Regions from separate parts of the Streptomyces sp. NPDC017448 genome, predicted to be linked through region 3. Evidence: riboswitches for the same ligand, from Rfam matches in the RefSeq annotation. Region 3 holds a riboswitch; each other region holds the start of a gene.
The links. A riboswitch is a leader RNA that binds a small molecule or an ion and turns the genes downstream of it on or off. The one in region 3 is predicted to bind thiamine pyrophosphate.
Positions count from the first base shown of each region.

Region 1: another riboswitch for thiamine pyrophosphate. It lies ahead of thiC (phosphomethylpyrimidine synthase ThiC); the one in region 3 lies ahead of thiO (glycine oxidase ThiO).
Region 2: another riboswitch for thiamine pyrophosphate. It lies ahead of ACH4K1_RS08640 (thiamine ABC transporter substrate binding subunit); the one in region 3 lies ahead of thiO (glycine oxidase ThiO).

Region 1 covers NZ_JBIRLM010000006.1:294,814-298,034, forward strand. The annotation lists gene ACH4K1_RS13590 (YibE/F family protein) at 1-1,276, opposite strand, end outside; TPP riboswitch at 1,347-1,484, shown strand; gene thiC (phosphomethylpyrimidine synthase ThiC) at 1,477-3,221, shown strand, end outside.
Region 2 covers NZ_JBIRLM010000003.1:293,537-296,757, forward strand. The annotation lists gene rlmN (23S rRNA (adenine(2503)-C(2))-methyltransferase RlmN) at 1-979, shown strand, start outside; TPP riboswitch at 1,087-1,203, shown strand; gene ACH4K1_RS08640 (thiamine ABC transporter substrate binding subunit) at 1,285-2,382, shown strand; gene ACH4K1_RS08645 (ABC transporter permease) at 2,463-3,221, shown strand, end outside.
Region 3 covers NZ_JBIRLM010000004.1:181,466-184,686, reverse strand. The annotation lists gene ACH4K1_RS09845 (NAD(P)/FAD-dependent oxidoreductase) at 1-630, opposite strand, end outside; gene ACH4K1_RS09840 (hypothetical protein) at 726-1,067, opposite strand; TPP riboswitch at 1,120-1,232, shown strand; gene thiO (glycine oxidase ThiO) at 1,230-2,444, shown strand; gene thiS (sulfur carrier protein ThiS) at 2,546-2,758, shown strand; gene ACH4K1_RS09825 (thiazole synthase) at 2,761-3,221, shown strand, end outside.

The sequences.
Region 1 (3,221 bases), on a different contig from region 3:
CCCCCGGGCGGTCCGCGGAGACCACCAGCGCGGCGAGCGCCGTGGTCACCGGCACCGAGGCGACCAGGCCGATCGACCCGATCAGAGTGCGGACGATCTCCTCGGCCACCAGCTCGCTGTTGGCCACCGTCCCCATACTGCTCTGGGCGATGGAGAAGAGCAGTAGCAGGGGCAGTGCCGCGCCCGCGTACGCCAGCACCAGGGTGTTGACCACCGAGGCGATGTGGTCCCTCCCGATCCGGATACCTGCCCGGTACAGCCCCTTCCAACCCATTCCGGGGTCGGCCTGGTGCAGTTCCCAGACCGCGGAGGTCTGGGTGACCGTCACATCGTCGAGCACCCCGAGCGAACCGATGATGACACCGGCCAGCAGCAGGCCGCTCATATCGATGTCCGGGTAGAGGCCGTGGATGAGGCCGGTGTTGTCGTCGGTGTTGCCGCTCAGGTTCGCCCAGCCGATGAACAAGGAGCCCAGCAGCCCGATCAGCAGCAGGGAGATCAGGGTGCCGACGACCGCGACGGAGGTGCGGGCCGTCACGCCGTGGCACAGGTAGAGCGCCGCCAGCATGATGGCGCTGGCCCCGATCACCGCCACCACCAGCGGATTCGAACCCTGCAGGATCGCCGGCAGGATGAACAGGGTCAGCACGGCGAACGACACGGCCAGCGCCACCAGCGCCATCACCCCGCGCAGCCGGCCCACCACGACCACCGCCAGCGCGAAGATCCCGGCCAGCAGCGCCATGGGAACCTTCCGGTCCACATCGGTCACGGAGTACTGGAGGTCGCGCGGTGCGTCGGGGGCGTAGGCCACCACCACGCCCTGGCCCTCCTTCAGCTGGCGGGGCGCGTCCGGCTGGACCACCTCGACGAACCTGCGGCCCTTGTCGGGGCCGCCGGCCACCTCGACGGTCGCCTTCGCGCACTCCCCCTCCTGCTCGTTGACGGCCTCCCGCCCCGAGGGCGTGGAGGTGTCGCCGGTCGGGGGCACCTGCGAGGCGTTGACGTCGGCGCAGTCGACCTTGACGACCTGGACGACCTTCCCGTCCTGGGTCTGCCGGTCGAAACCGACGCCGGTGCGTTCGTGGTCGGGCGCGCCGCCGGGCCAGAGGGCGATCAGGCCGATGACGACCGCCGTGGCGAACGGGATCACCACGGCGGCGATGACCTTGCGCAGATGCCGGGAGACGGGAGCGGCCGGGCCGTGGCTGTGCGTGTGGCCGTGGGAGTGGCCCTGGGGCGGCTGGGAAGCGGAGTCGCTCGGGGGAGAGGTCACGGGGCGATCATCGCAAGAACGCGGGGGCCCTCTGGTCAGCACGCCGGAAAGGACGCTAGCGTGGAGGCACCTTTGCACACGCGGGAGCTCGGAGCACCGGGCTGAGAGGGCGCTGACCGCCGTACGTCCGCACGTACGGGAAACGCTGCGCCGACCGCCGAACCTGTTACCGGGTAATGCCGGCGTAGGGAGTAGGTCTCATGACCACATCGGACGCACGCACGCCTGCCTCGAAACAGAACGACGAGGCCGGGAAGTCCATCGGCTGGCACAAGGGGTACGTCCAGGGCTCGCGCCCGGACCTCCGGGTGCCGGTCCGACAGGTGCACCTCACCAACGGCAAGGACGTGACGCTGTACGACACGTCGGGGCCGTACACCGACCCCGCCGTCGACACCGATGTCCGCCGCGGCCTCACGCCTCTGCGGGAGAACTGGATCATCGCCCGCGGCGACACCGAGGAGTATGCGGGACGGCCCGTCCGCCCCGAGGACGACGGGCTCAAGCACACCTCGCCGCGGGGCGGGCTGCGCAACCTCGACGCCGTCTTCCCGGGCCGCCCGCGCCAGCCGCGCCGCAGCCGCGACGGACGGCCCGTCACCCAGCTCGCGTACGCCCGGCGGGGGGAGGTCACCCCGGAGATGGAGTACGTGGCGATCCGGGAGAACGTCGAGGCGGAGGTCGTACGGGAGGAGATCGCGGCGGGCCGGGCGGTGCTGCCGGCCAACGTCAACCACCCGGAGATCGAGCCGATGATCATCGGCAAGCGGTTCCTGGTGAAGGTCAACGCCAACATCGGCAACTCGGCCGTCACCTCCTCCATCGAGGAGGAGGTGGACAAGATGACCTGGGCGACGAAGTGGGGCGCCGACACGGTCATGGACCTGTCCACCGGACGCAACATCCACACCACCCGCGAGTGGGTGCTGCGCAACTCCCCCGTGCCGATCGGCACGGTCCCGCTCTACCAGGCCCTGGAGAAGGTGGACGGCCGGGCCGAGGAGCTGACGTGGGAGATCTACAAGGACACCGTCATCGAACAGGCCGAACAGGGCGTGGACTACATGACGGTGCACGCCGGAGTGCGCCTGCCGTACGTCCCGCTGACGGCCCGTCGCAAGACCGGGATCGTCTCGCGCGGCGGTTCGATCATGGCGGCCTGGTGCCTCGCGCACCACAAGGAGTCGTTCCTCTACGAGCACTTCGAGGAGCTCTGCGAGATCCTCGCGACGTACGACGTCACCTACTCGCTCGGTGACGGACTGCGCCCCGGCTCGATCGCGGACGCCAACGACGAGGCGCAGTTCGCCGAGCTGCGCACCCTGGGCGAGCTGAACACGGTGGCCAAGCGGTTCGGCGTCCAGACCATGATCGAGGGCCCCGGGCACGTCCCGATGCACAAGATCAAGGAGAACATCGACCTCCAGCAGGAGATCTGCGAGGAGGCTCCGTTCTACACGCTGGGCCCGCTGACCACGGACGTGGCGCCCGCCTACGACCACATCACCTCCGGTATCGGCGCCGCGATGATCGCCTGGTGGGGTACGGCGATGCTCTGCTACGTCACGCCCAAGGAGCACCTGGGGCTGCCGAACCGGGACGACGTGAAGACCGGCGTCATCACCTACAAGATCGCCGCCCACGCGGCCGACCTGGCCAAGGGGCACCCGGGTGCCCAGGAGTGGGACGACGCCCTCTCCGACGCACGGTTCGAATTCCGCTGGGAGGACCAGTTCAACCTGGCCCTCGATCCGGAGACGGCCCGGGAGTACCACGACGAGACGCTGCCCGCCGAACCGGCGAAGACGGCGCACTTCTGCTCGATGTGCGGACCGAAGTTCTGCTCGATGAAGATCTCCCAGGACATCCGGCGGCAGCACGGCGGTTCGCAGCAGGAGATCGAGGAGGGCATGGCGGCGAAGTCGAAGGAGTTCGCCGCCGCCGG
Region 2 (3,221 bases), on a different contig from region 3:
CGCCCAGCAGCTCTCGCAGCACTACTTCTCGCGGTACGCGCACGACCCCGCCCAGTGGACCAACGTCCCCGCCGGGTCGCGCGAGAAGCTGGCCGAGGCGCTCTTCCCCGAGCTGATGTCGGTGGTCCGGCACATCAGCTGCGACGACGACACCACCCGCAAGACCCTGTGGAAGCTGCACGACGGGACGCTGGTCGAGTCCGTCCTGATGCGCTACCCGGACCGCGTCACCATGTGCATCTCCTCGCAGGCCGGCTGCGGCATGAACTGCCCGTTCTGCGCCACCGGCCAGGCCGGCCTCGACCGCAACCTGTCGACCGCCGAGATCGTGCACCAGATCGTGGACGGCATGCGCGCCCTGCGCGACGGCGAGGTGCCCGGCGGCCCGGCGCGGCTGTCCAACATCGTCTTCATGGGCATGGGCGAGCCGCTCGCCAACTACAAGCGCGTGGTCGGCGCGATCCGCCGGCTCACCGACCCGGAGCCGGACGGCCTCGGTCTGTCGCAGCGCGGCATCACCGTCTCCACCGTGGGCCTCGTCCCGGCCATGCTGCGCTTCGCCGACGAGGGCTTCAAGTGCCGCCTCGCCGTCTCGCTGCACGCCCCGGACGACGAGCTGCGCGACACCCTCGTCCCCGTCAACACCCGGTGGAAGGTCCGCGAGGTCCTGGACGCCGCCTGGGAGTACGCGGAGAAGTCCGGCCGCCGGATCTCCATCGAGTACGCCCTGATCCGGGACATCAACGACCAGGCGTGGCGCGGCGACCTGCTCGGCAGGCTGCTCAAGGGCAAGCGGGTCCACGTCAACCTGATCCCGCTGAACCCCACGCCGGGCTCCAAGTGGACCGCCTCGCGGCCCGAGGACGAGAAGGCGTTCGTCGAGGCCATCGCGGCCCACGGCGTGCCCGTCACCGTCCGGGACACCCGCGGCCAGGAGATCGACGGGGCCTGCGGGCAGCTCGCGGCCTCCGAGCGCTGAGGCGAGGGACCGCGCCGGGGCCCGGCCGAGAGCGGAGGCCCGTGGCCCCACGCGGCCTCCCGGACCGGTCGGAAACCGTCCGTGTAGCCTGGGCCGGAACCAACTTCATATTCCGACAGGGGAGCGCCACAGCGCTGAGAGTGCGGCACCGAGGACAGGTCGGCCGCAGACCCTCTGAACCTCGCCCGGGTCATTCCGGGTAGGAAGTTCGGACAGTACTCAAGCTGTTGCGCCCTGCCCGCCTCCGGTTCGCCCGGGAGCGGGCAGGGCCGCGTCTCTTCCTGGTCACCCCCAGGAGGAACCACATGACCACCACCACGAAGTACGCGGCGACCGCGCTCGCCGCGGCGCTCGGCGTCACCGTGCTCGCCGGCTGCGGCGGCGACGACGGCTCGGCGGGCCCCGGGGCGTCCAAGGGCAGCGGCTCCAAGACCGTGACCCTGGTCAGCCACGACTCCTTCAACGTCTCGGAGGGCGTGCTGAAGGCGTTCACGGAGGAGACCGGCTACCGGGTCAAGACCCTCAAGAGCGGCGACGCCGGAGCCGCGCTCAACCAGGAGATCCTGACCAAGGGCTCCCCGCGCGGCGACGTCTTCTTCGGCGTCGACAACACCCTGCTCTCCCGCGCCCTCGACAACGGCCTGTTCACCCCGTACGAGGCCGAGGGCCTGGACCGGGTCGCCCAGGACACCCAGCAGGACGCGAAGCACCGCGTCACCCCCGTCGACACCGGCGACATCTGCGTCAACTACGACAAGAAGTACTTCGCCGACAAGAAGCTCGCGCCGCCGAAGACCTTCGAGGACCTGCTGAAGCCCGCGTACAAGAACCTCCTCGTCACCGAGAACGCGGCCAGTTCCTCGCCCGGTCTCGGCTTCCTCCTCGGCACCGTCGCCTCCCAGGGCGAGGACGGCTACGAGGCGTACTGGAAGAAGCTCAAGGCCAACGGCGTCAAGGTCGTCGACGGCTGGGAGCAGGCGTACAACGAGGAGTTCTCCGGCTCCGCCGGCGGCAAGAAGACCGGCGCCGACCGGCCGCTCGTCGTCTCCTACGCCTCCAGCCCGCCCGTCGAGGTGCTCTACGCCGACCCGCAGCCCGAGGAGGCCCCCACCGGGGTCGCCACCGGCACCTGCTTCCGGCAGACCGAGTACGCCGGGCTGCTGACCGGGGCGAAGAACGAGGTGGGCGGCAAGGCGCTGCTGGACTTCCTGATCAGCAAGACCTTCCAGGAGGACATGCCGCTGAACATGTTCGTGAACCCGGTCGTCGAGGACGCGAAGCTGCCGGAGCTGTTCACGAAGTTCGGCGAGCGGGTCGAGACGCCGCCCACCGTGGCGCCCGAGAAGATCACCGCCCACCGTGAGCAGTGGATCCAGTCGTGGCAGTCGCTGGTCCTGAAGTAGAGCCCGGGAAGCGGACCGCCCGGCCCGCGCCGCCCGCGCGCGGGGCCGGACGGCGCGGGGCCGCGCTGCGACTGGGCCTGATGGCCGTGCCCGTCGCCTTCTTCGCGGTCTTCTTCGCCTACCCCGTGGCCGCGATCGTCGGCCGCGGGCTCACGACGGACGACGGCTGGCGGTTCGGGCGGATCGGCGAGGTGCTGGGCCGCCCGGACATCCTCGACGTCCTCTGGTTCACCACCTGGCAGGCCCTCGCCTCGACCGCGCTCACCCTCCTGATCGCCCTGCCCGGGGCGTACGTCTTCGCCCGCTTCGCCTTCCCCGGCAAACAGGTGCTGCGGGCCGTCGTCACCGTGCCGTTCGTGCTGCCGACCGTCGTCGTCGGCACCGCGTTCCTGGCGGTGCTGGGGCGGGGCGGGCTCCTCGACGAGCTGGGGGGCGTCCGCCTCGACACCACGGTGTGGGCGATCCTGCTGGCCCACGTCTTCTTCAACTACGCCGTCGTCGTCCGCACGGTCGGCGGCCTGTGGTCCCAGCTCGATCCGCGCCAGGAGGAGGCCGCCCGGGTGCTGGGGGCCGGACGGTTCGCCGCGTTCCGCCGGGTGACGCTGCCCGCGCTCGCCCCGGCCGTCGCCGCCGCCGCGCTGATGGTCTTCCTCTTCACCTTCACCTCCTTCGGCGTCGTGCAGATCCTCGGCGGACCGGCGTACTCCACCCTGGAGGTGGAGGTCTACCGGCAGACCGCCCAGCTGCTGGACCTGCCGACCGCCGCCGTGCTGACCCTGGTGCAGTTCACCGCGGTCGGCGCGATCCTCGCCGTGCACGCCGCGACCGTGCGCCGCCGG
Region 3 (3,221 bases):
GGCCCCGGTGAGGAGTTCGGCGCCGCTCTCGGCGTACCAGGCGGCCATCGGGGCGGTCACCTCGGCGGGCAGGGTTCCGGCGAGCGGGCGGGCGGCGGCCTCGACGACGGTGACCGCGCAGCCCGCGGCGCGGGCGGCGGTGGCGAACTCCGCGCCGATCCAGCCCGCCCCGACGACGACCACGTCGTGCTGCCGCGCCAGGACGGGCCGCAGCCGTGCGGCGTCGTCGAGCGTGCGCAGCAGATGGACGCCGGGCACGCCCTCGGCTCCGGGCAGGGCGACGGGCTCCGCGCCGGTCGCGATGATCAGGGCGTCGTAGGGGACGGGTCCGTCGACGGTGTCGAGCACGTGGTCGGCGGCGCGCAGGGCGGTGACGTCCAGGCCGAGGCGCAGGGTGACGCCCAGCGCCTCGAAGTCGACGTCGAACGCGGAGTCCTCGGCCTTGCCCAGCAGCACGGCCTTGGACAGCGGCGGCCGGTCGTAGGGCTGGTGGGGCTCGGCGCCGATCAGGGTGACGGGCCCGGTGAAGCCCGCCTCCCGCAGGGCGACCGCGCTCTGCACGCCGGCCATGCCCGCTCCGACGATCACGGCGTTCCGGGCGGGGCTCTTCTCCGTCTGCTGCTCGCTCACCTGTCCACCCTAACCACCTGACGAAGCGTCAGGGGGAGGGCCGCCGGAAGCGGCGGCGCCGGGACGCGGGCGGGCCGCAGCCGGGACGCCGCCCGTCAGGAAGGCAGCTCCTCCACCACGCTGGTCCCGTCGCCCTCCTGGGACTCCCACGCCCACCGCTCCTCCAGCCGCACCCGGCCGTCGGGAAGGCCGACGACGGTGGAGAGGCAGTGTCCGCAGGAGGTGGTTCCGTCCTGCCTGAGCTGGACGTAGCGGAAGTCGAGCGCGTCCCCGTCCCGGGTGCCGACGAGATGGCCGCGGACGACGTCGCCGCCCGCGTACTCGGCCCAGATCCGGCCGTCCTCCTCGTGGTACGCGAACCGGGTGCGGGTTCCGACCTGGCCGGGGGCCTGGTCGGCGACGGGCGCGAGGACGAGTCCGTCGAGCGAACGGGCCATGGCGGCTGCTCCCCTACTGGGCGGCGGGCGGCGGGGTTTAGGGTGGCCACGGTAGAACACTCGCGGGAGCCCGGACGCACCGGGCTGAGAGGGAGGCTGGCCGGCCTCCGACCGTACGAACCTGATCCGGATCATGCCGGCGAAGGGAGGGGCTGGACACCCATGCGCGTCTCGGGAAACACCCCCGGGGCCCCGGAAGGGGCCCTCGGGCCGAAAGGATCCGACGTCCTCGTCGTCGGGGGCGGCGTCATCGGCCTGGTCACCGCCTGGCGGGCCGCCCAGCGCGGGCTGACCGTGACCGTGGCCGATCCGGCTCCGGGCGGCGGGGCCGCCCGGGTCGCGGCGGGCATGCTGGCCGCCGTCACCGAACTGCACTACGGCGAGCAGATGCTGCTCGGCCTCAACCTCCTCTCCGCCGCCCGCTATCCGGCGTTCGTCGAGGAGCTGGAGGCGGCGAGCGGCCGGGACACCGGCTTCCGGACCTGCGGCACGCTCGCCGTGGCGCTGGACTCCGACGACCGGGCGCACCTGCGCGAACTGCACGCCCTCCAGGAGCGGTCGGGCCTGGAGTCGGTCTGGCTGAGCGGCCGTGAGTGCCGACGCCTGGAGCCGATGCTGGCCCCGGGCGTGCGGGGCGGCCTCCGGGTCGACGGCGACCACCAGGTGGACCCGCGCCGCCTCGCCGCGGCGCTGCTGACCGCGTGCGAGCGGGCCGGGGTCGCCTTCCGCCGGACGACCGCCGAGCGGCTCACCGTCGCCGGGGGCCGGGCGGGCGGGGCGCTGCTCGGTGACGGGACCGAGTTCGCGGCCGACCAGGTCGTCCTCGCGGCGGGCAGCCTCAGCGGCCGGCTCGCGGGGCTCCCGCCGGAGCTCGTACCGCCGGTGCGCCCGGTCAAGGGCCAGGTCCTGAGGCTCACCGTGCCCCCGGCGTACGCCCCCTTCCTCAGCCGCACCGTGCGCGCCGTGGTCCGGGGCGGCCACCTCTACCTGGTACCGCGGGAGAACGGCGAGCTGGTCGTCGGGGCCACCAGCGAGGAGATGGGCTGGGACACCACGGTCACCGCCGGAGGGGTCTACGAGCTGCTGCGCGACGCCCACGAGCTGGTGCCGGGGATCACGGAGCTGCCGCTGACCGAGACCCGGGCCGGTCTGCGGCCCGCCTCCCCGGACAACGCCCCGCTGCTCGGCCCGACCGCCCTGCCCGGTCTGCTGCTCGCCACCGGCCACCACCGCAACGGCGTGCTGCTGACGGCCGTGACCGGGGACGCGATGGCCGACGCGCTCACCACCGGCGAGCTGCCCGAGGCGGCCCGCCCCTTCTCCCCCGCCCGCTTCGAGGCCGCCGCCGCCCCCGTACCCCAGGAGCAGTCCGTATGACCCAGCAGTCCGCAGGACCGGAAGCCGCCACTGCCCGGACCGGCCCCGCGGCCGTCCCCGAAGCCGCCGCCGTGCCGGGAGCTGGCGTGCCCGAAGCTGGCGTGCCGGGAGCCGTCTCCGTCTCCGTGAACGGGGAGGTCCGGGCCGTTCCCGCCGGAACGGATCTGGGCGCCCTCGTCGCCACCCTGACGCGGGCCCCCGCCGGGGTCGCCGCCGCCGTCAACGAGAGCGTCGTCCCGCGCGGCCGGTGGGCCGCGACACCGCTCGGCGAGGGCGACCGCGTCGAGGTCCTGACCGCCGTCCAGGGAGGCTGACCGTGTCGGACGACGTCTTCACGCTGGGGCCCGCGACCTTCGGCTCCCGGCTGATCATGGGCACCGGCGGGGCGCCGAGCCTGGAGGTGCTGGAGCGTTCGCTGATCGCGTCGGGCACCGAGCTGACCACGGTCGCGATGCGCCGGCTGGACCCGACCGTCCGGGGTTCGGTGCTCTCGGTGCTGGAGCGGCTCTCCATCCAGGTCCTGCCGAACACCGCCGGCTGCTTCACGGCGGGCGAGGCGGTGCTGACCGCCCGGCTGGCCCGGGAGGCGCTCGGCACGGACTGGGTGAAGCTGGAGGTGATCGCCGACGAGCGGACCCTGCTGCCCGATCCGATCGAGCTGCTGGACGCGGCGGAGGCCCTGGTGGACGACGGGTTCGTGGTGCTTCCCTACACCAACGACGATCCGGTGCTGGCCCGGAAGCTGGAGGACGTGGGATGTGCGGCGATCATGCCGCT